3 regions of the Halomonas sp. R57-5 genome follow, and region 1 is predicted to be linked to each of the others. Evidence: riboswitches for the same ligand, from Rfam matches in the RefSeq annotation. Region 1 holds a riboswitch; each other region holds the start of a gene.
The links. Region 1 has a riboswitch for thiamine pyrophosphate ahead of tenA (thiaminase II). Riboswitches for the same ligand answer to the same signal wherever they lie in the genome.

Region 1 (5,470 bases):
CAACGCTTGAGTACCCGAATGCGTAGGGCTACTTAGCTCATCAAACAGCCGTGAGGAGTCGATCTGCCCGGCACCGTAAGGCGTGAAGTCATGGCGCTGCTCAAGCTCTGCCAGTGCATCGGTATCACCGATGCTGCTGTCGGGCAGCGCTTTACCCAGCACCTGTGCCAGCAGCTCGTCGCTGGCATCCTGCGGCACCACCGATACCAGTAGCTGCTGGTCGTCAATGGCTAGGATGGCCTGGAGTGGGCCCTCAGGCGTCAGTACCCAGTAGTCGGTGCCGTTAGTGGTGGCCGTGCGTGGAGTGATGTCTGCTTTGGCGAGGATGCGCTGCAGCGTTTCGCGAAAGGCATCTTCATCCTGCAGTTGCATGCGCAAAACAGGCAAAATACCCAGCCCATAGAAAGCAGCCTGAGGGCTCATCTTGAGCCCCAGCGCATGCACATCTTCCAGTGACTCAACCCCGACTAACTCTTCACCCATGGCGATTAACAGCGTCATCATCGAATGCAGCACTTCATCGTCTTCTATCTGGGGCAGCGTATCGCGCAGTTCATCCAGATCAGAATCAAGGGTCGCCATGGGCTGCATACGCTGATAAAGATCAAAGACATCCTGTTCAGGCATCGCTTCGCGCGTGGCCATGAAATAAGGGGAGTTAGCCGGAACGTATTTCAGCATTGGCGCTACGTTATTTTTCGGCGCTTCCTCTTGTGTTGCCGCTTCGGTTGGCTCGTTATCATCGCTGCAGCCGCTGAGCAGGCCTGCGCTGAAGAGGGCAAGGGTAACCGCTATGGAAAGTTTGGTTTTCATCTGGAATCAGTTCTTTGAATGGTGTTGGTTTTAAATGAGCCGAGTTGGGCTGAGCGCTCTGTAAATGGGAATCATACACGAGCAATGTATAATTAATCTCTACTTGAGTGAAAATTTATCATTACTCCAAAGCGTATTGATCAATGGAGAGGTCGGAAAATCATGCGGCATAAAGGTGGCCCTTGAGTTTCGCTAAGACTCAAGAGCCACATTCCACAGCGAAGCTGTTAAGTAGGCCTACACCTCCTGATACAGCTCGCTACCTTTCTGGCGAAACTTCTCCGCCTGCTCTTCCATGCCCTTCATAACCGCTTCCTGATCGCCGTTTAGCCCGTGCTCATTAGCATAGTCACGCACCTCCTGGCTGATCTTCATGGAGCAGAACTTCGGCCCGCACATGGAGCAGAAGTGGGCCACTTTTGCGGAATCCTTGGGCAGGGTTTCGTCGTGGTATTCGCGGGCCGTATCCGGATCCAACCCCAAGTTGAACTGGTCTTCCCAGCGGAACTCGAAGCGCGCCTTGGATAGCGCATTATCGCGCCGCTGCGCCGCCGGGTGGCCTTTGGCCAAATCCGCCGCGTGGGCAGCAATCTTGTAGGTAATGATGCCGGTTTTGACGTCGTCTTTATTGGGCAGGCCCAGATGCTCTTTGGGGGTGACGTAGCAGAGCATGGCGCAGCCAAACCAGCCGATCATCGCCGCCCCAATGCCAGAAGTAATGTGGTCATAGCCGGGGGCAATATCCGTTACCAGCGGCCCTAATGTATAGAAGGGCGCTTCGTCGCAGTATTCCAACTGCTTATCCATGTTCTCTTTCACCAGGTGCATGGGCACGTGGCCGGGGCCTTCGATCATCACCTGCACATCGTGCTTCCAGGCGATATGGGTCAGCTCGCCCAAGGTTTTTAGCTCCGCCATTTGCGCTTCATCGTTGGCATCAGCCACTGAGCCGGGGCGCAGGCCATCGCCGAGGGAGAACGCCACATCGTACTGCTTGCAGATCTCGCAGATCTCTTCGAAGTGGGTGTACAGGAAGCTCTCCTGGTGATGGTACAAACACCACTTGGCCATGATTGAGCCGCCGCGGCTAACAATACCGGTGACCCGCTTAGCGGTGAGCGGCACATAGCGTAGCAGTACGCCCGCGTGAATGGTGAAGTAGTCCACCCCCTGTTCGGCCTGCTCGATCAGCGTATCGCGAAACACTTCCCAGGTGAGGTCTTCGGCCACGCCTTTGACCTTCTCCAGCGCCTGATAGATAGGCACCGTGCCAATCGGCACCGGCGAGTTGCGCAGTATCCACTCGCGGGTTTCGTGGATGTTCTGCCCAGTGGAGAGATCCATGATGGTGTCCGCGCCCCAGCGGATGCCCCAGGTCATCTTATCCACCTCTTCTTCGATAGAAGAAGTCACCGCCGAGTTACCCAGATTACCGTTAATTTTGACCAGGAAATTACGGCCAATAATCATCGGCTCGCTTTCTGGGTGGTTGATGTTATTGGGAATAATCGCCCGCCCGCGGGCCACTTCATCGCGCACAAACTCGGGGGTGATCTCTTCGGGCAGGCTGGCGCCAAAGCTCTGGCCTTTGTGCTGATGGCCCAGAATGCGCTCTACTTCAGCGGTACCCAGCGCTTGACGGCGCTGGTTTTCGCGCAAGGCGATAAACTCCATTTCCGGGGTGATAATGCCCTGGCGGGCGTAGTGCAGCTGGGTCACGTTCTTGCCCGGTTTTGCTCGGCGTGGTGTGCGGGTTAGATCAAAGCGCAGCTGGGCAAGCGTCGGGTCGTTGGCGCGGCGGTTGCCGTAATCAGACGTGGGGCCTGATAGAAATTCGGTATCGTCACGCTCTTCAATCCAGACCCGGCGCAGTGCCGGTAGGCCACGGCGTAGGTCAATCTTGGCGTCAGGGTCGGTGTAGGGGCCGGAAGTATCGTAGACCAGCAGCGGTGGGTTCTCTTCATCAATGCCGGTGGTTTTGGTCGGTGACAGTGAAATTTCCCGGAACGGCACACGGATATCCGGGCGCGAACCTTCGATATATACCTTACGTGAACCGGGCAGCGGCGCAATGGCGGCGGCATCGACCTGGGCGGTTTCGGCTAAAAAATGGCTGGTTTTGCTCATTACGGTCTCCTTACGATTGTTGTTTTGCAGGGTTAGTGAGTGGGGTCTGCGTCTATCAGCGCTAAGCCCATCTGCCAGAAATCGATTTCCAGGCGGGTGGCGTCGCGGAAGATTTTGCTCAGTTCGGCAAAGCGGGCGGGCGACACATCGGCAAGGCGGGCATTGAGCCACTCAAGCTCAGCCTGCATGGCTGCCTGAAACTCCTCGCCTTCGTACATGGCAATCCAGGCATCAAAAGGGTTTTGCGCTCCGCGCAGGGTAGAAGGCTGGTCGTTCAGCCAGTTGGCAATTTCGCCGTAGCCGACCAGGCAGGGGGCCAGCGCCACGTGCAAATCCAGCAGGTCGCCGCGGTTTCCGGTATCCAAAACATAGCGGGTGTAAGCCAAGGTGGCCCTGGCTTCGGGGAGTTCGGCCAGCTCTTGCTCGGAAATCGCCCACTCCTGACAAAAGCCCACGTGCAGGCCCAACTCCACATCCACAATGGCTTTCAAGCCTTCATGGGCCTGGCGAAGATCGGCAAGGGTGGGGCTTTTATAGACAGCCAGCGCATAGGCGCGGGCGAAGTGAATCAAAAACAGGTAGTCCTGCTTTAAATAGTGTCGAAACGACGCCTCAGGCAGCGTGGCATTGCCCAACTGACGCACGAAATCGTGCTCAATATAGGCGCGCCAATCTTGCTGGCAGGCGGTGGTGAGATCAGTAAAGCGGTAGCCCATGATGCCTCCGGTGGTAATGATCCGGGGGGTGGGCGAATAAGATCGAGGAAATGGCGCGGAAGGTGGCGTGAAATGAAGCCGTGGCCATCGCTTGATCCCTACGCCGGTACCCGCGCTGCGACTTGTGTAAGTAGCAGCGCATTAGCCGGATCAGGTTCAGCGGGACCAGCGCTCGGCAGCATTAATTGCTACGCCCTGCGCCATCTCAGCCGGATTTCACCGGCACCCCGTCAAGCTGTTCGTTGGTGGAGTGTAGGAGGCGGGCGGGGGAGATGCAAGGGGCTGGCTATTGCTCTTGGGTAAAGGTGGAAGTTGATGTGATAGTGGTAGGCCGTCGCTATGCTGAGGCTATAGCGCCTAGCCCTATGGCTGCAGAAGGCGGACTGGAGCGCGCTTGCGACATCGGAGAAGAGGTTCGTTAAATTTGCTTAACGAGCTGCAATGCACCACAAACACTTCTTAGTCGGGCTGCTTCACAGGTGTAACGGATATAGTCCAGCTATGCGCGAAGGCTTTGTTTACAGAGTTTCTAATCCTCCCTGAGGCCACGTTCATTCAATGCATCGTACTTGCGGATATCAGCGCGCATCCTCCCGCTCCATTGATGGACAAACTGTACGGTCTTGTCGGCGTTTAGGTGGGCAGTCAGTGCGGCTTGATCAACCCAGCGCTCCGAAACTATCAATCGTCCGGCGTCCGCGTCATCCACCGCAGCGTCATAAGAAATGTTTCCACCACGCCGCCGCGTGGTGGCGGCAAGTACTTTTAGGTGGGTCATAAATCGCGCTAATTCAGCCGGGGCGACGTATAAATATCCGGTAACGATGAGCATGTTTTATTCCTCATAATACCGCCGCTGGAGCAAGGAATTGCTGTGATTGGCGGCAACAATTTACTGTTTAACGACAAGCACGACCTTACCTTGAACGCCGCCTTGCATAGCTCTCTGATGCGCAGCCGATGCTTCTGCCAACGAATAGGTACTGTCGATAACGATCCGAATGGTACGGTCGTCGAGCAAGCGACCGACCTGCGCCAGCAGCATTCCGTTTGAGTGCACCTGTAGTGAGGAAACCGTAATCCCTAGCCTGTCGGCTTCATCCCTGGCAGAAAAGCCCAAGGGGTTGACCAGAAAGAGCGAGCCGCCTGGTTTAATAATGCTGAGGAAGCGTTCTATGTTCGGGCCACCCACAGCGTCAAGCACCAGATCCACGTCATGTGCGACCGTTTCGGCGGCTGCCTTGGTGTAATCAATGAAGTCGTCAGCACCCAGCTCGCGAAGAAGCTCTTCATGCTTACCTGAAGCAACCGCGATCACACGCGCCCCTTTCCATTTAGCGACTTGAACCGCTAGATGCCCCACGCCACCGCTAGCTCCATTGATCAAGACGGTCTTGCCTTCGAGTGGGACAGGCACATGCCGAAATGCCTGGAATGGATTGGGTAGGTCATTACCAGGATCAACCAGAAACTGCCAGACAGTAAGCAGTGACATTGGGGCACCTGCTGCCTCGACATGAGAAATGCCCTTTGGCTTCAACGCTAGGTGGCTTTCAGGAACGCTGACATATTCGGCATAGGTGCTGCTGCCCGTCATCAGGTCTTCGGGAAAACGCCCCATTGCAAAGACGTGGTCACCTACGCTGACTTTGGAAACCTCGTCGCCAATGGCAGCAACGACCCCTGACACATCAGTGCCCAATATCAACGGGAAATGTGGGCTAGGCTGCCATTCTGGAGGTAGCGCCCGATAGCCGTCGCGCAGGTAAAGGTCTGGTGGGTTAAGACTTGCCGCATTAACTTGGATAAGCACT
Region 2 (14,751 bases), 2.2 Mb from region 1:
AACGGCACCATGGTTTCATAATCTTCAGTGAAATCGCCGGTGATCATTAAAATGCGCTTGCTGCTCATCTCCGTGCTCCTCTTATCTATTTATCTTATGATTATTGATCGAGTGTTTGAGCACACGCGGGGCGTGTTAGATGAGACTAGCAAGCGCTTTCCAACAACAGGTAGTAATTGCTTACTACTGAGTAACTTCTTCCTTCTGTGGGAGAGAGAGACGCTGCTGCCCTGCCGTGTCACTGACGCGGAAGCGCCCTACCAGTGAATGCATATCCCCGGCACGATCATCCAGCGTATGGCTGGCCGTGGTCGCTTCTTGCACCAACCGGGCATTCTGGTGTGTCACCTGATCCAACTGCGAAATTGCCTGGTTGATCTGATCAATACCAGCCGATTGCTCATGGGTCGCTCCTGCAATCTCGGTAACATAGCGCGTCACCTCACCCAGGCTATCAATGATTTCCTGCAGGTGTTTGCTGGAGGCGTTTACCAGTTGCTCACCCTCGCTTACCTTGGCGACACTATCGTCAACCAAATGGCGAATTTGGGCAGCTTCTTCGGCGCTACGTCCAGCTAGTTTGCGAACTTCCTGGGCCACCACGGCAAACCCCCGCCCCTGCTCACCCGCTCGCGCGGCTTCAACAGAAGCATTGAGCGCCAGCAAGTTGGTTTGAAAGGCGATATCGTCAATGGCTTTAATAATAGAGGTGATCTTTTCGCTCGCCTCACGGATATCCCCCATCGCCGCCGTCGTGCGCGTTGACACATCGCCTGCTGCACGAGCGCGCTGGTCAACATTGCCGCTGGCGTCTTTGGCCTGATCAGCGTACTCAGCGGTCTGTTTCACCGTGGCAGTAATCTGTTCAAGACTTGAGGCCGTTTCCGCCAACGACGCCGCCTGCTGGTCGGTACGCTGGGAGAGGTTCTCATTACCCGCGGCAATTTGTCGGCTGCTGGCCGCAATGGATTCGGCGCTTTCACGAATTTGCGCCACCATGCTTTCAAAGGTATCCATCATATTATTAAACGCTTGAGCAGTTTGGCCCACTTCATCGTTGCGCTTAAGCTCAAGACGCTTAGACAGGTCAGCATTTTCGCCTGCGGCACCACTGATGTTTTCCATTTGATGGCGCATCGCTACTAGCGGGCCCAGCACCCGTACCATGGTACGCCAGCCAAAAATCGCAAGTAGTGCGATAACCGCTAGTGTGACCATGATCAGTAAGGAACGACCAGCATTTGCTAACGTCTCTGCCTGGGTCGCGGCGCTGTCAGCCTGACCGACGGTATACGCTTCAACATCACTTAGCGCCGCACGCATCTGAGTCATCGCTTGGGCAACATTTGTGAGCGCCGCTTGCACCTGGGCGCTTAACTCCAACTGCTGTAAACGAAGCTCATAGACAGCGTTGTCATCGGATACCATCAGTCCATCCAGCTCTACGATGACATCGTCTAAATCACTAATCAGCGCGCGCTGCTCTACTCCGGTACTCGGTGCATCGGCGATCGCTGCGAGTGACTGGCGAGCCAGCCCCACCTGTTGGGCAATTTCATTGTGGCGCAAGTTGACCAGCGCGTCGGCGCTATCCGTTTGCATCATCTGGCGACCCAGGTCAGACAGTACCGCCAACGCCATGCGGGCATTGCCGCTTAGGCGTCCGATATCCGCTTGCGCGGTAAACATGTTGTCGAGCAACTGTGTTGGCAGCGTGGTCATGCCATCTTCGCGCCAGGCTTCCATTAACTCGCGCTGTTCACGATCACTACGAACCTGCGCTAACGCCGTACGACCGGCAATATCTTCAGCGCTCAGCATCACTTGTGAAATGAGTGATTGCATCGCACTAATGCGCTCAGCCATTTGAGTTTGTAGGTTCAGCTCTTCACGGCGCACGGCTTCCAGCGCCGTATCCCCTTCTAGCAACGCTTGATAGTGGCTATCCAGGTCACTCAATCCTTGCGTTTGATCAACTCCACGCAGGCCTTGTCGCGCATCATGAAAACGCTCATCTAATGCCGATTGAGTAGTGACTTCATCAAGGCCATTCACGCCCTCTGCAGCAAGCAAATCCGCATGGCGTTGACCAAATGCCCCCATGGTGAGCACCATGCCCATGCTGGCATCCTGAAGCGGTAACACCTCACCGGTAATATAGCGCTGTGAGTCGATTAGCCGTTGGTTGGTGGTCCATCCCGTTGCTGCCAGTACGACGGCGCCCAGCACGGCAGCTAAGAACAGGCTGATCAACATCGCTCGAATACTTAAGGTTTTTTTCATTATCTGTTTTCACTTGTGTCAGGGTCTTACAAATAACGTAAGCTTTGGTGGTGTAAGCGTTAGGGCAGCAGGTTTGCCCATTCCACTGACTCGAAACGGCCATTTGTGATAATAGTGGGCCATACCGCATCGCTGGCTTGATGATCATCAGGCCCCAAGCTCAACGGCTCTTCTAAGCCAATATCCACCGAGCCCAAGCCGAGCAAGCCATCCACAATAGCGTCACGATCTGGGTTCGCGCCGGCCGCCTTTACGCCCTCGACAAAGAGCTTTGCCGCCAGGTAGCCTTCAAGGGAAATAAAGTCAGGTTCGCTACCATTGGCATGGGTTTCCAGCGCCTGGCGGTAGGACTCAACAGCAGGCAGTTCGGCATCCAGGGGCGGTACGACCTGGGTAATAATGACACCTTCTGCGAGATCACCGAGCTCATCCATAAGCGCTTGGCTGCCCACAAAAGAGACGTTTAGAAATACCGCCTCAGGAAGGTCATTCTTCGCTTCACGAATAAAGTCTGCAGCAGGCCCGTAGGTACCCACAATAATAATCGCCCGCGGCGTCACTGGCGCTTCCAAAATGGTCGCTAGGCCCTGGTGAATATTGCGAGTTCCGCGGGTAAAGCGTCCATGGGCCAGCGCCGAAATATTATCAACGCCATGGGCAGTTAACGCTTGTGAGGCACCATTATATCCCGCATCGCCAAAGCTATCGTTTTGGGTGAAGAAGGCAATTTCCTCGGGCAACACCCCTGCTTCCAACAGCCCATCCACCATGGCGGCGGTTTCTTGTACGTAGCTGGCCCGATAGTTAATCACGTAGCGGTCTGGCGGTGTCTTACGCAGTACGCCTGCACCGGTAAACGCCCCATAAAGCAGCGTTTCATATTCGTTATAAATGGGAATGGTAACGGTAGCCGTCGGAGTGCCGACATTGCCAATCGCAGCCAGCACTTCATCCTCTTGAATAAGTTCTCGGGTATTACTGGCGGCTTGCAGCGGTTTGTACTGATCATCGCGGGCAATCAAGGCAAGCGTTTCGCCATTAACCCCACCCTCTGCATTGACTTCGGCAAAGTAGGTCTCGATACCTTTTTGCATGCCCAGCCCTAGCGGTGCTGCCCCCCCGCTGGAAGGGGCAACAATCCCAAAGGTCAGTTCCGCCTGCGCTAGCAGTGGAGCAAACACCCCGCCTAATAAAGCTATTGTTAATACAATCCTTTTTAATAAGACTTCTCTTAATAACCAGGTTCCCAATCGTTGCATTGATCTGCTCCTTAATGGCTAGATCACTTCCCCACGTAAATAGCATGGGCAAAGGTATGTCGTGCACCCCTCACACCTTCGCCACATTACCGAGCCTTTAGTTATTACTATCGGCAGGAGAATATACGACTAAAGATTAATTATCGTTGATTAATAAGTAACAAATATTACTTAGAATGTAACAATTAATTTCAAGCCCGCCAAAAGCTCTAAATTATGCGTTTTATGCGGGTCTTTCGATGGCAAAACGGTCGCTAATCCGAATGTAATCACTGCCAGCTAAACGCCCAACAGGTTTGAGCAAATCCATATCCACATGGCGGCCGTCCCACAGCGAATCGTCAATATGAATTGAGACGACTTGAGCCAGCACTAACGTGCCTGCCAAAGGCTGGTCACCAAACCGGATCATATCAAAAAGTTTGCAGCCAAACGCCACAGGAGCATTCGCAATCCGCGGTACGTTTACGCCAGGCATCACGGCTTTTTCAAGCTCCGCCAGGGCAAACTCATCCTCGCCCGGCGGCAAGCTGGCGCTGGTGGTATTGAGCGCCTCAATTAACCCTTCACTACCCACATGCACGACGCATTCAGGTACTTCATTTAAATTGCGCACCGTGTCTTTAAGTTCGCCGCTGCCATTGAGTAATGGCGAAAATGCCAGCACCGGCGGATTCACACTGGCCACGTTAAAGAAGGAAAACGGCGCCAAATTGGTATTTCCCCGCTTATCCTGGGTAGATACCCAGGCAATTGGCCGGGGGCAAACGCTGCCGGATAGCAGCCGATAAATAACCCCTGGGCTTAGCGGCGCGTCATCTAATAGGTAATCACTCATTGATGGCTCCTTGATGGTGAGTTTTCAGGTTAGTATCACTCTATAACAGCACAGCCTACGACGCTCAGTTTTGCCATTATCGATAAGGCCAGTTTGAGGAGACCTTTTAATGAAGATTGTCATTGCCGATGATTACCAGGACTGTGTGCGCCATTTAGATGCCTTCAAACAGCTCGAAGGCCATGATGTAACGGTTTATCACGACACCCTTACCGACCTGGACGCGCTGAGTGAGCGTTTCAAGGCAGCCGAGGCGCTAGTGCTTATTCGCGAACGCACACCGATAACCGCAGCCCTACTTAAGCGTTTGCCCAACCTGAAAGTGATTAGCCAAACCGGTGGCGGTGCCGCTCATGTGGATATACCGGCCTGCCGCCATCATGGCATAACGGTAATGACGGGCACCGGTTCGCCCTACGCTGCAGCGGAATTAACCTGGGGTTTGGTGCTGGCCGCGATGCGCCATATACCGGCAGAGGTTGAGAACCTGAAAGCAGGCCGCTGGCAACGCACCTTAGGTACAGGTCTGAAAGGTCGCACACTCGGCATTTTTGGCTACGGAAAAATCGGCAGTTTAGTAGCATGCTACGGTCAGGCATTTGAAATGAAGGTGTTGGTGTGGGGCCGGGAAGGCACTCTCCAGCGCGCCTCTGATGCCGGAATTGAGGTGGCCCAAACCCAGGCCGATCTGTTTCAGCGTGCGGATGTGCTCAGCCTCCACCTGCGTTTGAACGACGAAACCCGCGGTATAGTCAGCGCTGAATCCCTCGCCCAAATGAAGCCGACGTCTTTGTTGGTAAATACCAGCCGTGCTCAGCTAGTGGCGCCAGGGACACTGGAGCAGGCTCTAAAAGCCGGGCAGCCCGGCCAAGCCGCCGTCGACGTTTTTGACGCGGAACCGCTTTTGGCTGACTCGCTACTAGAGCTGCCTAACCTTGTCGCCACGCCACACCTTGGCTATGTAGAGAAAGATAGCTACGAACTCTATTTTGGCGATGCTTTTAGCAATCTACTGGCGTATATCAATGGTCAGCCGATCAACAATCTAGCCAGTTAATTGAGCGCGATAAGAGTGTAGCGACCACTGCCTCTGTGCCAATTGTGCTAGCCTTATGGGTTCACGAGTAACACAGAGGCCATTAATGCTCACCATTTCAAGTAACGTTACCCTGGCAGACTGGGAGATTGATATTAGCCAGATTCGCGCCCAAGGCGCCGGCGGCCAGAACGTCAATAAAGTCGCTTCAGCGGTACACCTGCGCTTCGACATTCTGAGTTCCACGCTGCCCCCGCTATACAAGGAGCGCTTAATGGCGCTGGCCGATCAGCGCATCAGCAAAGAGGGCGTGGTCATTATTAAAGCCCAGAGCCACCGCAAGCTCGAGCTCAATAAAGAGGACGCGCTAGCGCGTTTAAAAGAGCTGATACAGAGTGCCACCAAGCAGCAAAAAGTACGCCGTGCCACTAAGCCTACCAAAGGTTCGCAGCGCCGCCGCGTTGATCACAAAACCCGTAAGGGCAAAATTAAATCGCTGCGCGGTAAGGTGTCGGCCTCTTAATGACTAAAGACGCCGCACCTCCCGCTCAGCGACCCCTTTCGCCCTGCATACAGATCTGTCAGATTGAACCAACAACATCGGTGTGTGAAGGGTGTGGCCGCACGCTGGATGAAATTGCGGTTTGGGGCAGCATGACCGAGGCCGAAAAGACCCCGGTATGGGAACGCTTAATCGCCGAAGGCTATGTTTCTAAGGGCTATGTTTCTAAGGGCTATGTTTCTAAGGGCTATGTTTCCAAAGGCTACGTTTCTAAAGGCAGGGCTTCTGGCGAGTGACGGTCGCGCAAGATATGGTGTAGCTCGCCACACGCGACCATCGGGTCATCACAGTTAATCACAATATCCGAGTGGGCCAATACATAGCTGCGGCCAGTAATGGTATTTTCCACTACCTGGTAAGCCCCTTCCTGATGGGTGCCAATGAAGGTGCCGATAAACCCCGTCTCACGCAGTGACACCGTCTCTAGCTTATCACCTACATTCAAACGCCCTTCGTAGTGCATTAGCGCTAGACGTGCCGAGGTGCCGGTGCCCGTTGTGCTGCGGCAAATAACGCCTGGATGAACGTAGGTCGTTGACCGTGAACGTGTATACCCCTCCCCTATTTGCTCTTCAGGGCCCATAAAGTGCAAAAATGGCAGCGGCCCAACATCGCCCAGAGTGTAGTGGGAAAAGCCTCGCTGCGCTTTTATCGCTTCGACAATTTTGTAGGCACACTCCGAAAGCGCGCGCTCTTCATCACGGGAAAGCTTAAAGCCCAGCTCAGTGGCATCGACTAAAGCGTAAAAACCACCGCTATAGGCAATCGAATAAGTGACTTCGCCAACCCCCGGGACTTGAATCGTATCGCGGTAGGTATCGATATAGCTGGGCAGGCCGCCACAGGTAACCGACTCCACCACCCCGTTATGCACCTTTGCTTCGATTTGCACTAGACCCGCTGGCGCTTCCAGCTTAAAACGCTGAATACCTTCCTGCTTGGGCACAATGCCACTCTCCAACACCGCAGTGGCGGTACACAGCGTGTTGGAGCCGGAGTAAATGGGGTACCCCATCACTTCCATAATGATGTAACCCGCGACCGCTTCTGGGTGAGTGGCGGGCACTAGCAAATCAACCGACATTTCCGGAATACCGTAGGGCTCTTCCAGCAGCAGGCGCCGCAAACCGTCGGCATCATCGCGCAGATACTCCATCTGCTCGCGCACAGTGGCGCCCGGCAGACTATCAATCCCCCCCGTGACGATACGACTAACATCGCCTCCGGCATGGGTGTCCATTAGCTGAATGGTATGCAGGTTATGCACTATTGGCGCTCCTGAGCGGCAGAAGAGGAGTTTTCGAGGGCGAACGGCGCACCGTGGGAGGCCCACTGGGCGTCGGGGACAAGCACAATTTTGCCCAGGTAGTTGCTGCCCCGATTGACAAAATAGCGCTCGGCGGCATGCAGATCAGACAGCTTAAATGCCGCATGCAGCACTGGCTTTAAGTCGCCACTGCGAATCCACGCCACTAACTGTTCGGCCTCTTCACGGGTGCCGTGGGAAACGCCAAATATCTGCACTTGGTAAAGATAAACCCGGGTCCACATCATTTCGCTAAGGTTGCCACCGCTAGCCCCGGCAATAGAGAGGCGCGGATAGCTTTTGCGCCCCTGCATATCAACAATCATGGTGTCGATAAACAGGTTGGTCATCTCACCACCAACCAAATCCATCACTGCATCAATCGGTTGGCCAGCAGTGGTTTCCAGCACCCGCTCAACAAAGGTGGGCAGGTCGCCACGATCAATCACCGCTTCCGCACCTAATGCTTTGAGCGCCTCGGCCTTGTCTAACTGGCTGACCGCATAGGGGATAGCGCCCACGATGCGGCAGAGCTGAATAAGTGCGGTGCCCACGCCGCCGCTGGCTCCGCTGACCAGCACACGCTCGCCAGCACTCACTTTGGCAGCGGTCATCATATGGTAAGCCGTCTGATACGAGCACATGCCCATTGCGGCCAGTTCGGCATCGTGCAGTTCAGGGTTGGGCACGTGATAAAACTGATCCGCAGGCACGGCGATATACTCAGCAAACCCGCCGTCGGCTCCATGGCCGTAGTAATCCGGGGTTAGATTAATATCGCGACGCTCGTCAGCGTAGATATTAAAATCAAGCAGCCCGCGCTGGCCAATGCGCTCAACGTCAACGCCTTCGCCGACCGCCACTATGCGGCCAGCGACATCGGCCCCTTGAATCCGCGGGAAGGTTAACGTGGGGGTGCCGCCCATGGCAAAGGAGGTAACATCGCCCTTGTCCTTGGTGGGATAAAGCCCTTCACGGGCCTTGCGGTCAGTGTTGTTCTTCGCCGTCGCGGTCACCTGCACCAGTACTTCACCCGCCTTAGGCTGCGGCGTGGCGACATCCTGATGGTATTCCAACTTTTCGATACCACCATGCCCGGTTAATAGCATAGCGGCCATGGTAGTCGGCGCAGTATGTGAAGTTTCGGCCATGGGCTGGCTCCTAAATCGATAAAGACAGGCTGATCAAATACAGGTTAGCTAAAGACGGGGACGCCAATCAGCGCTGTATGTAGATAAAAGGCAAACACGACATACGCTATCAAGCCCACTAGCACGGTGGCAATCGTTGCCATTTTTGAGGTACTAACCGACTCAGGCGGTGTCAAGCGGCCGCGTTTTTTAGCGGTCTTGAACGCCAGGATAGCCCAGATAAGAAAGGCAGCAAAAAAGATAATATCGCCTAAGCGCCCGTTGGCCAGCAGGTGAGCAAACGCCCAGATTTTTACCGCCAGCATCATCGGATGGCCAAGCTTGGCCCTAATGGCGTTGCCCGGAACATAGGCCGCCACCAGCATGATAAAGGCTGGCACCATCAGCAACGCCACCGCATGACGCATGCCCGCGGGCGGGTGCCAGATATAGATGGGGTCTAGGCGCATCTGGCCAAAACCGTAAATAGCAATGGCCAGGCCAACGATGGATACGGCTGAATAGGCGACTTTCCAAGTGGTTTCGCCGCGTTGAGCAATCTGCTGCTGACGCCAGTCTTCAGCAAAAATACGTACAGAGTGGCTGCCTAAAAAAATCAGCAGCCCGATAATCATAATGGTCATGGAACAACTCCCAGTTAAAACGCTAGTCTAGGCTTTATGCCTTATAGTTTTGGTCGCTGCAGAGGATGCCACACTCAACCGCTGACCACCTACGTATGTGTCAACTTTTCGTTTCCTGGCGAGTCGCTCACTGGCTAGCCTAAAACCAGTGCTTGCGCTTAAACAGCCAAATCAGCACGCCACCGATACCTAGCATGGCACCCCAAACAAAAAAGTAGCCGTATTGATAACGCAATTCAGGCATATTTTCGAAGTTCATGCCGTAAATCCCGGCGATAAACGTAAGAGGGACAAAGATCGCGGTAATCACCGTGAGCACGCGCATGGTGATATTTAACTGGTGGGAGGAAATAGAGATATAGCCATCAACCAAGTCACCGCAAATGTCGTAATACATCTGGGTCAAGGTGTAGAGACGCTCGAAACGATCCGCTACGTCGTTGATGGCGTGCAGGGTTTCGCTATCTTCCCGAGGCAAATGCTCGTAGTCATAAGCGGTTAGTTCCTGGGTAATACCCTGGTGGTAGCTAAAGATGCGGCGCATCTTAACCAGCCGGGAACGGTAAGTGATGATCTTGCGCATTAGCACATCATTACCATTTTCCAGCAGTTCGTCTTCAAGATCGCTTAACGCCGTTTCAAATTCGAGCAAGCTGTCAATATAAAAGCCCGCTGAAATATACATTATCCGCAGCGCGACGTGTTCAGGCGAGTGGGCCAGCAGGGCTTTACCGTGCTCGTTGAAAAGGCGCTCAATGGAGAGCGCTTGTCCAGGATGAAGCGTAACCAAAAAACGCTCACCCACAAAAAAGCAAACCTGCTGAGGCAGGTAGTTCAGTTCGGCATCGAAGGAGGAGATGCCGCGATAAATAATCAGCGTATGGTTGTCGAACTCTTCAATTTTAGGCGGATGGCGCTCTTTGTGAGCATCCTGAATGGCCATGGGATGAAACTCAAACGCCTCTAAAATTTTGCGCTCGCTCTGCTGGGACTCCCCCTGCATATCGATCCATATATGGCTACCTGGCGTGGATTGCCATACGGTCATCAGGTGTTCATCGCCCTCACGGGTCTCGCCTTCAGGCGTGGTCAGAATAGTCCGAATCATGGTCATCCTTGAATATCTACAGGTCTTAACTAGCGTTATCAACAGACAGGGCAATGCGTACTTGGGCTTTTCCAGAGCGCTTGGCTTCATACATAGCCACATCGGCGCGCTTAAGCAGTTCGTTGGCTGTCTCGGCGCTGGCGGGCAAATATAGCGCGACACCAATACTCACACTGACGTTTAACGCCGCATCTCCAGCAATCATCGGTTCTTCCACCACCTTGACTAATTTATTAGCCAACTGCTCGATTGCCGTGGGCTCACTGCCCTCCAATAGGACGACAAACTCATCCCCGGCCCAGCGGGCTATATAGTCGGTTTCACGTATCGTTTTCACTAATTTTTTAGCGATCACACGTAGCAGATCGTCGCCCTTGGCATGCCCATGGGCGTCGTTAATCGCCTTAAAACCATCCAAATCCATAAACAGAACGGCTAACGGCTGCTGGCTGCGCCGTGTGCGAGCCATTGCTTCGGGTAAGCGTTCATCTAGGGCTCGCCGGTTAGGCAATTTGGTTAATACATCTTCACGAGCCTGTTGATTACGCAGGCGCTCCAGCTGCTGGCGCTCGGTAATATCGTGGATAAAAAGGCTGCGCCGTTCACGCCCTTCAATCACCAATTTTTTGACGCGCACCTCGACGGGCAGTTCATTGCCATCGTAACGGTGCGCGGTAAACTCAATAGCCGCCCGATCATTCGCGGCAGGCAGCCCAGTGGGAAAAATAAGCTGTGTGATTGGCTTAGCCAGCGCCGCTTTGCGTGGCCAACCGAACATCATTTCAGCCGCCCGATTCCAATCCAGAATGACGTCTTGTGCATCAAGACTGATATAGGCGTCATAGGCAGACTCGATAACGAGATTGAGTTCGTTGGTACGCCGCTCGATTTGGCACTCCATACTTCGGTGTAACTCATTCAGTGCTTGCTGGGATACCTTGGCGCTTTTCTTTTCTAATACCAGTCGCTCACGCAAATGAATTTCATCAGTGACAATCGCCGCCAAATCTTGCAGAGCCGTCAATTCTTGATCACTGATCGCACGCGGCTTCGTGTCGATTGCGCAGAGAGAGCCTAGCGTCAGGCCTTTGGTCGTACTAAGCGGAATACCCGCATAAAAGCGAATACCGTCGACAGCTTTCACAAACGGATTGTCTGCAAAGCGTGGATCCTGTCGGGCATCGTTAATGATCAATGGTTCTGTGCCCTGAATGGTATAAGCGCAGAAAGCCACATCTCGGGGTGTCTCACGAGCCTCAACGCCAACACGTGATTTTATCCATTGGCGTTTAGCATCTATCAACGTCACCGTTGAGATAGGCACATGCAGCAGCTTGGTCACCAGCCGGGTGACGCGATCAAACGCAGGTTCATCAGGTGTATCAAGTAGGTCAAGCTCGTAAAGAGCGGCTAATCTCGCCTCTTCATTCGATGCTGTAGGGTAGCTCATTGTTATGTCACCCATTCAGGGTAGGTGTGTAGCTACCAGCATAACGCGATCAGCCTTTTACTGCCCAACACTCACTGTTTCTTGGTTAAACATGCGAGTAGTACACTTGTGAGCGTTGAGGCGATTAACGCACCAACGAACGGCCCCAAGGTAGGGATACTACCCGGAAAACTGGCGCCCACTACCCCGGCCACCAGGCTTCCTTGGCTTAACCAACCAGGCAAAATGGCCCCCAGCAAACCGGCGACACCACCCATAATGGCCGCCATCGGCGTCATGCGTTGCCATAAGCCGAGCAGCACAGGCACCACAATAGCGGCACACAGCAAGTCAGCAATCAAGAATAGCCGCAGTACCGACAGGCCCTGCAAGGCAATCACTACCACCGGGATCATCACGACGACCGTCACCCAGCGGGCAGCCACCAGCGAAACGCCCTGCTGCTCGCTGCGTGCCACCACGAGCGAAGCAATACCATTTTGAAGTGTATCAACGCTGGAGGCCACTAAGGTCACCGCCAACACCAAGGCAGGTAACGTCAGCCAAACGGGGGCTTCACTTAACAGAGCAAAAAATGGCATTGGGGGCTCGCCGAGCGGCACACCGCTCATCGCTGCCAACACGCCTAGACCGCCAATCACCATCACTACCACGACTGTCATCGCGCCGCCTAACCAGGCGCCGCGCCCCAAGCTTTGATTATCTTGAGCGGCCCATACTCGCTGCCAATAGCCTTGGTGGAAAAGGTTAGCGGCGGTGACCGCGATCACTAGCGTTAACGCTACGCTGAGCGCACTGGTGATAGGAATAGACGGGAGTGCAGCCTCACTGGGTATAGAGGGCAACCGCCATAGGGCCATGCCACCCACCACACACAGCAGCACCAGCAACAGCCACGCCTGCCAACGGTCAGTGGCAAGGCTGGCACGCAGCCCGCCCGCCGCGGKATAAATCAGCGTGGTAAGCGCCACACCAATAATCACCAGCGCGGGCGGCACATCGGAAAGCAGCGCGGTGATGGCCCCAATGGCGGTGAGTTCAGCGGCTAAAAAACACGCCATATAGGCGATGGAGACCAGGGTTACCCAGCGCCGTACACCAGGGCCATAGCACGCTTCAGCAAACTCGGCGATACTGCGCCCCTCCGGCAACGCACGGCGAATCTTCGGCCCATACAGTCCCAAGACAATAAATGGCAATGCAGAGCCTAGCGCATAGCCAGCAAGGGCTAGCGGGCCGACAAAGGCGCCTATTTCGGGGGGCGCAAAGAGTATCCATGCGCCCATACCGGAAGCAAGAAAGGAGAGCCCCAGGGTAGAAGCCGTTTGCGAGTTGCGGGCGGTGACGTAGTCGTCAAGTGAACCATCCACCCAGCGAGCACGTAGGCCTAAAAAAGCAAAGCAGCACAGCGCCGCGCCAAGCACGGCTGACGTCAGGTAAAGCATGTCGCGCTTCCTCCGCCGGTACTAACCGGATCAGGTTCCAGGGTCTGCGCAGTGCGCATCTCAGCCCTTTTGAGTAGGGGCTCCCCTGGCGACAGTGAATGTAGGTACGCTTAAGAACGGTGTTAACACTGATTCAGGAACTATTCTCAATCAGAATCACAGCTTAGTAAAGTTTAAGGTGTAATGGTCGCACTTGAGCGAGGCACACGCCCCATTAAGTAAAACTCCTCATTAGGCGGCGTGCCCGCCAATGTAACCAACCGATTCGACAAACCAAAAAATGCCGCTATGGCGCCTATATCCCAGCAGTCCTCTTGGCTAAAGCCCACTTCCAGTAAGCGCGTGAACCACTCATCGGTCATTTCACCGACATCAACAGCACAGTGCATGGCGAAATCGAGCATCACCCGGTGGCGCTCACTAATCGGCGCCACGCGATGGTTGATCGCCACTTGATCTGCGAGCAGCGGGTTTTTACTGTAAATACGCACCAATGCTCCGTGAGCGACCACACAATATAAGCAGCGGTTACGCGCACTGGTAGCGACCACAATCATCTCTTTCTCAACGTTGGTTAGGGTGTCCGATTCGCGCTCCATCAACGCATCGTGATAGGCAAAGAAAGCTCGGAACTCAGCGGGGCGATGGGCCAGCATCAGAAAGACATTGGGCACAAACCCGGCTTTTTCCTGCACGGCCAAAATGGTACTGCGAATATCTTCCGGCAGGCCATCCAATGTTTCAGGTACATTAAAACGACTCAACGATGCAGACATACTCACCTCTTTATTGTTAAATTTAAATATCTGGTAAAAACGGTTTAGCCGATGGATAACAAAAAGCTAAATGAAGAGACTTTTATTTAGTTGCTTCTCTCGCCATACTGGCTTACTAACCTAAGCAGAATTGCGACCTCCTCCTAAAAATATAAATAGCTCGTTCAAAGGGAAACCGCTATGAGCCATAACGAAGCCAAGGAACATACACCCGGTCGTCTAAACGAGCTGTTTGCTGACCCTTACCGAGCATTTGAAAATGATACCGATGAGCGTCAGCTGCATATTCGTATCATGTTGCATATGTTACTTGCCCGCCCAATGACACGTGGTCAAATGACCCTACGCGTTATCCATGGCTGGGAAAACGGCGGCTTTGAACCCGAAGACCTCCAGCATGTCGACTACCCTCTCGGTGGGGTGGCTGACTTTAAGCGCGCGGTGAAAGATTTTGAACACGCCTCTAAGCACAACACGCCGCTACCTGCCGACAAAGATGCCATTCTTGCTGCCCCGCTAGCCGATGCGATTGCAGGCGCCGAAGCCGAGGGCCAAGACCTCTCCAGCGAAATTCGCGAGACCCCAGCGCGCTGGCCTGCGTTTGAAGGCGGCTTAGCCCTCTATACGTTGTTTAAAATGTATCATCGCCTTATTTACAGTGAAGATGACAACTATCGCTGCTCTCAATGCATGACACCACTGGGTATGCGCGAAATACATGAGTTTCACCTTGAAGAGGGAGAGTTTGCGCTTCTGGTGCCTCCCGCTAATGAATTTATGCACGGGCAGTCACTGTTAGTTTTACACGAAAGTCAGCTTGACCCGATCGAGCAGTTGCTTGAAGAGAGCTTGCCTCTGTTTGATAACTTTTAAGCCCTGCGCCATCGGGTTCATCGGCCCCGCGTAAAGCCGGG
Region 3 (6,215 bases), 910 kb from region 1:
CCAAAATCGTGTATGGTCTCTGGCTTGGCGCTGGTACTGACCTTGAGCGACAGGCTCTCCCAGTGTGCCGACACCACGATCACCGCCTTGGGTGAAAGCCGTTTGCCCAGTTCGCGTAGAAAGGCGTGAGCCGGGGTTTTATTAAGCGCCAGCATGGGCGAGCCATGGGAAATAAACAGGCTAGGTAACATGGGTGAGTCTCCTCAGCAGCATTGCCAGCGCTGGCGGTGAGGCAAGCGCTGGCGATAGGATTGGGTGTTAGGTGTTAGGTGTTAGGTGTTAGGTGTTAGGTGTTAGGTGTTAGGTGTTAGGCGAAGCGGCGGCTTAACACCCAGGGGCCGCTGCCCAGGCCCGCTTGCACGATTAACGCCAGCGCCCAGAACACCGGGAATTCCCAACCGTCGCCGGCATTTGAAAACATCCAGCCGTTGCCAAGATGCACCCAGGCAGCGCCAAGCAGCACTGGCACCAGCGCCAGGCTCACCCAGCGGGTATATACGCCAAGCAGCAGGGCGATGCCGCCGCCGACTTCGGCAGCAATGGTCAAGTAGGCCAGAAATCCAGGTAAACCCAGTGATTCAAAATAGCCGACGGTGCCCGGCAGGGTAAACACAAACACCTTGAGCAAACCGTGAGCGAGGGCCATTACCCCCAAGGCAATACGCAGTAGCGAGATAGCATGGGGCTGTAAAGAGGGCTGTAGAGAAGGAGTGGCGTGAGTAAGGGTTGTCATAGAAGTAGCTTCCATCGAGTGGTTGATGGCGCTACTTTACCGCCGGATCATATCGAGATAATCAGCATATTTTGCACATCACTATTGCGTAATTGGCGACAATCCGATGTTCTGCTCCCAAACCGGTGGATCGCCCCACGCCTCGGTGAGCAGGTCGATAAAGCGCTCCACCTTGGCAGGCAGGTAGCGCCGGGCGGGGTAGAGCGCGTGAACATCGAGCCGCACCGTTGGCTCATGGGTCAAAATGGGCACTAAACGCCCGCTGGCGATACTCTCCGTGACCAGAAAGCTGGGCTGCTGAGCGATGCCTAAGCCCGCTTCTGCGGCGTGGGTGAGTACATCGCCGTTATTGCTTTCCAGCGGGCCACTGACCGTCAATGACTGTGTGGCAATCTGCCAGTCAGCGCTGTGCTGGCCGCTGCGATAGCGTAGGCAGTGGTGGTCGGCAAGGGCCTTAACGCTGCGGGGTTCACCGTGGATGGCAAGGTATTCAGGTGATGCGCAAAACAGCAGGCGGCAACGGGTTAGGCGGCGTGCCACTAAACTTGAATCAGGCAAGCTGCCGATACGAATGGCGACATCATACCCCTCTTCCAACAGATCAACGCGGCGGTCGTTCAGATCCAATCGCACTTCAAGCGCTGGATGGGTCTGCATAAATTGGGCAACGAGAGGCGCCAGGTAGCGAGTGCCAAAACTCATTGGCCCATTCACGCGTAGCCGTCCACGCACATCGCTGGTGCCTTGGCCTACTTCGGCGGCGGCTTCATCGAGCGCTTGCAGCACCCCTTGGGCGCGGGCTAAATAGCGCTCCCCGGCTTCCGTGAGATGCAGCCGTCGCGTAGTGCGCTGTATCAGTCGCGCACCCAGTGTCTCTTCCAGCGCCATGACCTGGCGGGATACGCGGGTGCGCGAAATATCCAGCGCTTCGGCAGCCCGGGTATAGCTACCCAGCTCGGCTACCCGCACAAAAGCGACGATGTGCTCTAACTGGTTCATGACGCCGAAACAGCTTGGAAAACCTGAAATGTCCGTGCCGCCTGGTAGGGGTCGGGTTGGCCACAAATGGCCGAGATCACCGCTAGGCCGTTCGCTCCCGCGCGCTGCACGCTAATCGCATGGTTGGCTTTCAGCCCGCCAATGGCCACGCTGGGCAGCGGGCACGCCTTGACCAACGACGCCAGGCCGCCAAAGCCGATGGGCTGGGCATGATCCTGCTTACTCACGGTAGCAAACACCGGGCCAATACCCACATAATCGAGTAACTCCACCGGKGCAGCTTCTAGCTGGGCGAGGGTGTTGATCGACAGGCCAATAATCGCCTGCTCACCTAACAACCGACGCGCCTCTTGAACGGCAGCGTCGCTCTGGCCAACATGCAGGCCATCCGCTTGGCTTTCCAGCGCCACCTGTAAACGGTCATTAATGATCAGCGGCACACCGGTACCCGCCAGCACCGCTTTAAGCCGTTTGGCTTGGGCTATCATCTGTTCATCGCTGGCGTGCTTATCACGCAGCTGCACGATGGTGACGCCGCCTCGTACCGCTGCCTCAACCGTCTGCTCCAAGCCAATGGCGTCGCACAGCGCAGCGTCGGTGACTAAATAAAGCGATAGATCAAACGGCATGGATAGCCTCCAACTGGGCATGGGTGGTGAGGTCGTCAGGGGTGAGTTGATAGAGCGCATCCAACAGTGCGACCTGGAAGCTTCCAGGCCCCTGGGCGCTGCTGCCCGCCCGCTCACCAGCGACGGCAAAGCAGGCCAGCGCGGCTGCCGTTGCGCCCAGTAGGGCATCGCGATTGGCAGCCACAAATCCCGCCACTAGTGCGCTCAGCCCACAGCCCAGCGTTGTTACACGGGGCATCAACGGGTGACCACCGTTAATACGGTAGTGTTGCGCACCGTCCGTTACCCAATCACTTTCGCCGGTCATCGCGACAATACAGCCGTGTTTTTGCGCTAATGCTACCGCTGCATCTACGGCTTGGTCGGTGGCGGCGGTAGCATCCACGCCGCGCCCTTGGCTGGCTAAACCGTTAAGGGTAAGAATTTCTGACGCGTTGCCACGAATCACGCTGGGTTTAGCGGCGAGCAGTTTCGCGCACAGCGTTTGGCGATAGCGCGTGGCGCCAACGGCGACGGGATCCAATACCCAAGGAATTGCGTGTTGATCGGCAGTCGCTGTGGCGGTCAGCATCGCATCGGCCCAGTGGGAGGAGATCGTGCCAATATTGATCGAAAGCCCCGCGGAAATAGCCGTAAACTCGGCGACTTCTTCAGGCGCATGCAGCATGGCGGGCGACGCGCCGGTGGCGAGCAGCAGGTTGGCAGTGCTGTTCATGGCCACATAGTTGGTTATGCAGTGAACCAGAGGTGTCACTGCGCGCAGCGTCTCTAGGTAATCGCCAAGCGGGCGTAGGGTCATAGCATCCTCCCGGCAGGGAGGTGGTAAGCGTTACCACGACTCCCTACGCCGGTGTTATCCGGTTCAGGTTCAAAGGGTGCTTCTCAGCCCGCCGGTAACGGAGGGCGCCCCTGTCGAATGATTACTATCCTTGCCTGGAGTAGCCCTGTAAAGCCCCGAATGCGGACGATGGCCCTCTAGCGAAACGAAATACGTGTACCGTAGGTGAGCATTTCGTCAGGCGTTATGGCTTTCCCCTCTACCCCGATCATCTCGTCGCCGCACTGGTCAGCGAAGGTCAGTACGCCGTGGGTCAGGCCCAGTTGMCCTAGGGTGTCGCGTATCTCGCCCGTGCCMAAAAAAGTGCTGACATGGCCCTTGTTGTCGCTCAGGTCAGACACGCCGTTGGCGTGATGAAAACGCACTTTGTAGATGCCATCCATGGATTCAACCTCCACAATCGGCGAAAAGCCGTTGTGCAAGGCATTAGAAAGTTGCTTTAGCGTCAACTGGTCACCCAGCGTCATATCAATCGAACTCATGGAAAACTCCTGGACGGCGCCGTCAATGTGAAGCGTCGCTCATGTGGCAGGAACTGCTTTTTGTAAAGCTTATGAATAATAAGTGTAGGGGTTTTGTTTATGATTGCCAGTACGCTTATGGATAGCGTAATACGACGCTGCCTATGTACTTGTAAGGGCTGGTATTATGACCCTAAAGACCCCATGGTAAGCGGTATGTAAGGTGCAATGATCGACATCAACGACAGGAGGGCGAAATGAGTTTTCAAGGCGAGCAGCACCCCGGCGTCGTCGCCACCCCACCCCAAACCCAAGGGTTTCGCTTAAACCACACCATGCTGCGGGTGAAAGACCCTGAGCGCGCGTTGGCATTCTACTCAAACGTGTTTGGCATGCAGGTAATGCGGCGGCTGGATTTTGAAGAGATGCAGTTCTCGCTGTATTTCCTGGCTAGCTTGGAGCCCAGCGACAGCGTGCCGGAAGATGCGCAAGCGCGTACCGCCTGGACCTTCAGCCAGAAAGGGCTGCTGGAGCTGACCCACAATTGGGGCACCGAAGACAAGGATGACTTTGCCTACCACGATGGTAACGCCGAACCCCAAGGCTTCGGGCATATCTGCTTTAACGTGCCGGATTTAGCGGCGGCTCAAGCGTGGTTTGACCAGCATGATGTCACCTTTGTGAAACGCGCCGATCAGGGCAAGATGAAAGATGTTATCTTCGTTAAAGACCCGGACGGCTACTGGATCGAAGTGATTCAGGCAGACCTGATGGTGGGGAAGAGCGACTCTTGAGGCACGCCAATGGCTGAACTACTGTTCCGGCTGCGCCACGTTACCGACGAAGAAGCCATGGAGGTGCGTGACCTGCTGGCCGCCCATGGCTTTGATACCTACGAAACCCAGGCGGGGTTTTTCCGCCTGGGGGTCGATGCTATTTGGCTGCGCAACCCGCATCAGCACGACGCAGCCATCGCGGCGTTAGAGGCCTATCAGGCGGAGCGCCTGGAGCGTGTCCAACGGGAACATCAGGCGGTGGTTGAGCGGGGCGAGCAGATGACGCTATGGAAACGCCTAGCAGCCCACCCCCTGCAGGTAGTGCTGGTGCTATTAGCGGTGACGCTGATTGTCGCCCTCACGCTTTTGCCGTTCCTGGGGCTGTCGCGGGCCTAAGCTGCTGGCAGGTGGCCGCGCTTGAGGTACATCATCACACCATCATCACCGGCGGTTAATGCCGGTGCCGCACCGCTGGGGTAGCGGCACCAGGTGCCCGCCGTGTAGCTTTGCTCTCCATCGCTCAGCGTGCCTTCCAGAACCAAAAACTCCAGACCGCCCAGCAGCGTGGGGTAGGCAATGGAAGTGCCCGCCGACCAGCGTTCCAGGCTGGTACGTTCCTGCTTGTAAGTGTGCAGCATTTTGTAGGCGATGCGCGGGCGCCGGTCTGGCTGCCAGGGCAACCGGTGGGCAGGTACCGCCAGTTGGAGCGTGTCGTTGGGGTCAAACTGGTGCAGTTTGACAAAAATCAGCGCGCCTTCCTCGCCAATGTTTGGCGTATGGCCGGTGCCGATGGGGTTTCTGAGGTAGCTGCCCGCCGCGTAGCGCCCATGTTCATCGGCGAACACGCCTTCCAGTACCAGAATCTCTTCGCCACCGCCGTGGGTGTGCCGCTCAAACTGGGTGTTAGGGGCATAGCGAACAAGGCTGGTGGCGCGGGCAACTTCATCGCCAATGCGGTCAAACATCATGCGCTCTACCCCCGCACTGGGGGAGGCAACCCACTGATACTCTTCCGGGGTAACACAGGCAAAGTGGCTAAAATCGGCGTTTAAACGCATGGGAAAGGGCTCTTCGCAGTGAAGGTTAGTAACGGGGAGGGGTGATAGTCTCCTTATCGACAGCGAAAATTGCAACAAAAAAGCCGCCCGAAGGCGGCGCCGGTTATGGGGTTTCAGTTAATGCGGTCAGGATATGGTGGGCAGCTTCGATACGCGCCTGGTTGGGGTAGTTGCGGTTGGCCAGTAGTACAATGCCGATTTGTTCGCTGGGCACAAAGGCCACATAGCCGCCAAAACCGTTGGTGGCGCCGGTTTTGTTGTAGAACGCCTCCTGCCTGGGGGCGAGCGGCGGGGTTAAGCGGTTGGCGGCGTTGGGCTCCAAAATCATCTCAAGGGAGTTGCCCGCCAGTAACTGCTCAAGCGTCACCGGGTAGGCGTAGCTTTCCCAGCCCAGCCCTTGGGTCATATCGCCGAACTCAAAGTAGCCTGTGCGCGTGGCTGCCAAGGCTTGGCGGAGTGGCTCGTCGTCGAGCCCTGGCGCCTCCATGTGCGCCTCCACAAACGTCAACACGTCGGCGGCTGTGGATTTCAAACCGTAAGCTTGGGCATCCATCATGCCTGGGTTGACCCGAATGGGCTTATCCTCTTTTGAGTAACCGTAGGCGTAGTGATCCTGCTGCGATTCCGGTACCTGGTAATAGCTATGCTCAAGCCCCAACGGGGCGAACAGCGCTTCTTCCATCAGCATCTCGAACGGTTGACCAAGGCGTTGGGCAGTTAA

Region 2: linked by a shared signal. The riboswitch ahead of HALO_RS07390 (sodium:solute symporter) and the one ahead of tenA (thiaminase II) in region 1 are both predicted to bind thiamine pyrophosphate.
Region 3: linked by a shared signal. The riboswitch ahead of thiM (hydroxyethylthiazole kinase) and the one ahead of tenA (thiaminase II) in region 1 are both predicted to bind thiamine pyrophosphate.

What each region holds. Positions count from the first base shown of each region.
Region 1 is NZ_LN813019.1:3,845,959-3,851,428, reverse strand. Features, by position in the region: gene HALO_RS17685 (hypothetical protein) at 1-813, opposite strand, end outside; gene thiC (phosphomethylpyrimidine synthase ThiC) at 1,051-2,940, opposite strand; gene tenA (thiaminase II) at 2,973-3,656, opposite strand; TPP riboswitch at 3,735-3,896, opposite strand; gene HALO_RS17670 (putative quinol monooxygenase) at 4,186-4,488, opposite strand; gene HALO_RS17665 (NADP-dependent oxidoreductase) at 4,549-5,470, opposite strand, start outside.
Region 2 is NZ_LN813019.1:1,644,215-1,658,965, reverse strand. Features, by position in the region: gene HALO_RS07450 (DJ-1/PfpI family protein) at 1-68, opposite strand, end outside; gene HALO_RS07445 (methyl-accepting chemotaxis protein) at 184-2,283, opposite strand; gene HALO_RS07440 (ABC transporter substrate-binding protein) at 2,343-3,542, opposite strand; gene HALO_RS07435 (flavin reductase family protein) at 3,766-4,380, opposite strand; gene HALO_RS07430 (D-2-hydroxyacid dehydrogenase family protein) at 4,490-5,437, shown strand; gene arfB (alternative ribosome rescue aminoacyl-tRNA hydrolase ArfB) at 5,523-5,939, shown strand; gene HALO_RS07420 (DUF1289 domain-containing protein) at 5,939-6,214, shown strand; gene HALO_RS07415 (proline racemase family protein) at 6,181-7,245, opposite strand; gene HALO_RS07410 (zinc-binding dehydrogenase) at 7,245-8,435, opposite strand; gene HALO_RS07405 (NnrU family protein) at 8,480-9,058, opposite strand; gene corA (magnesium/cobalt transporter CorA) at 9,198-10,166, opposite strand; gene HALO_RS07395 (sensor domain-containing diguanylate cyclase) at 10,192-11,616, opposite strand; gene HALO_RS07390 (sodium:solute symporter) at 11,688-13,061, opposite strand; TPP riboswitch at 13,051-13,158, opposite strand; gene HALO_RS07385 (peroxidase-related enzyme) at 13,235-13,837, opposite strand; gene HALO_RS07380 (hypothetical protein) at 14,018-14,710, shown strand.
Region 3 is NZ_LN813019.1:4,753,256-4,759,470, reverse strand. Features, by position in the region: gene HALO_RS21710 (DODA-type extradiol aromatic ring-opening family dioxygenase) at 1-191, opposite strand, end outside; gene HALO_RS21705 (DoxX family protein) at 308-733, opposite strand; gene HALO_RS21700 (LysR family transcriptional regulator) at 815-1,732, opposite strand; gene thiE (thiamine phosphate synthase) at 1,729-2,361, opposite strand; gene thiM (hydroxyethylthiazole kinase) at 2,351-3,160, opposite strand; TPP riboswitch at 3,184-3,282, opposite strand; gene HALO_RS21685 (hypothetical protein) at 3,337-3,681, opposite strand; gene gloA (lactoylglutathione lyase) at 3,918-4,454, shown strand; gene HALO_RS21675 (DUF6164 family protein) at 4,464-4,832, shown strand; gene HALO_RS21670 (cupin domain-containing protein) at 4,829-5,494, opposite strand; gene ampC (class C beta-lactamase) at 5,598-6,215, opposite strand, start outside.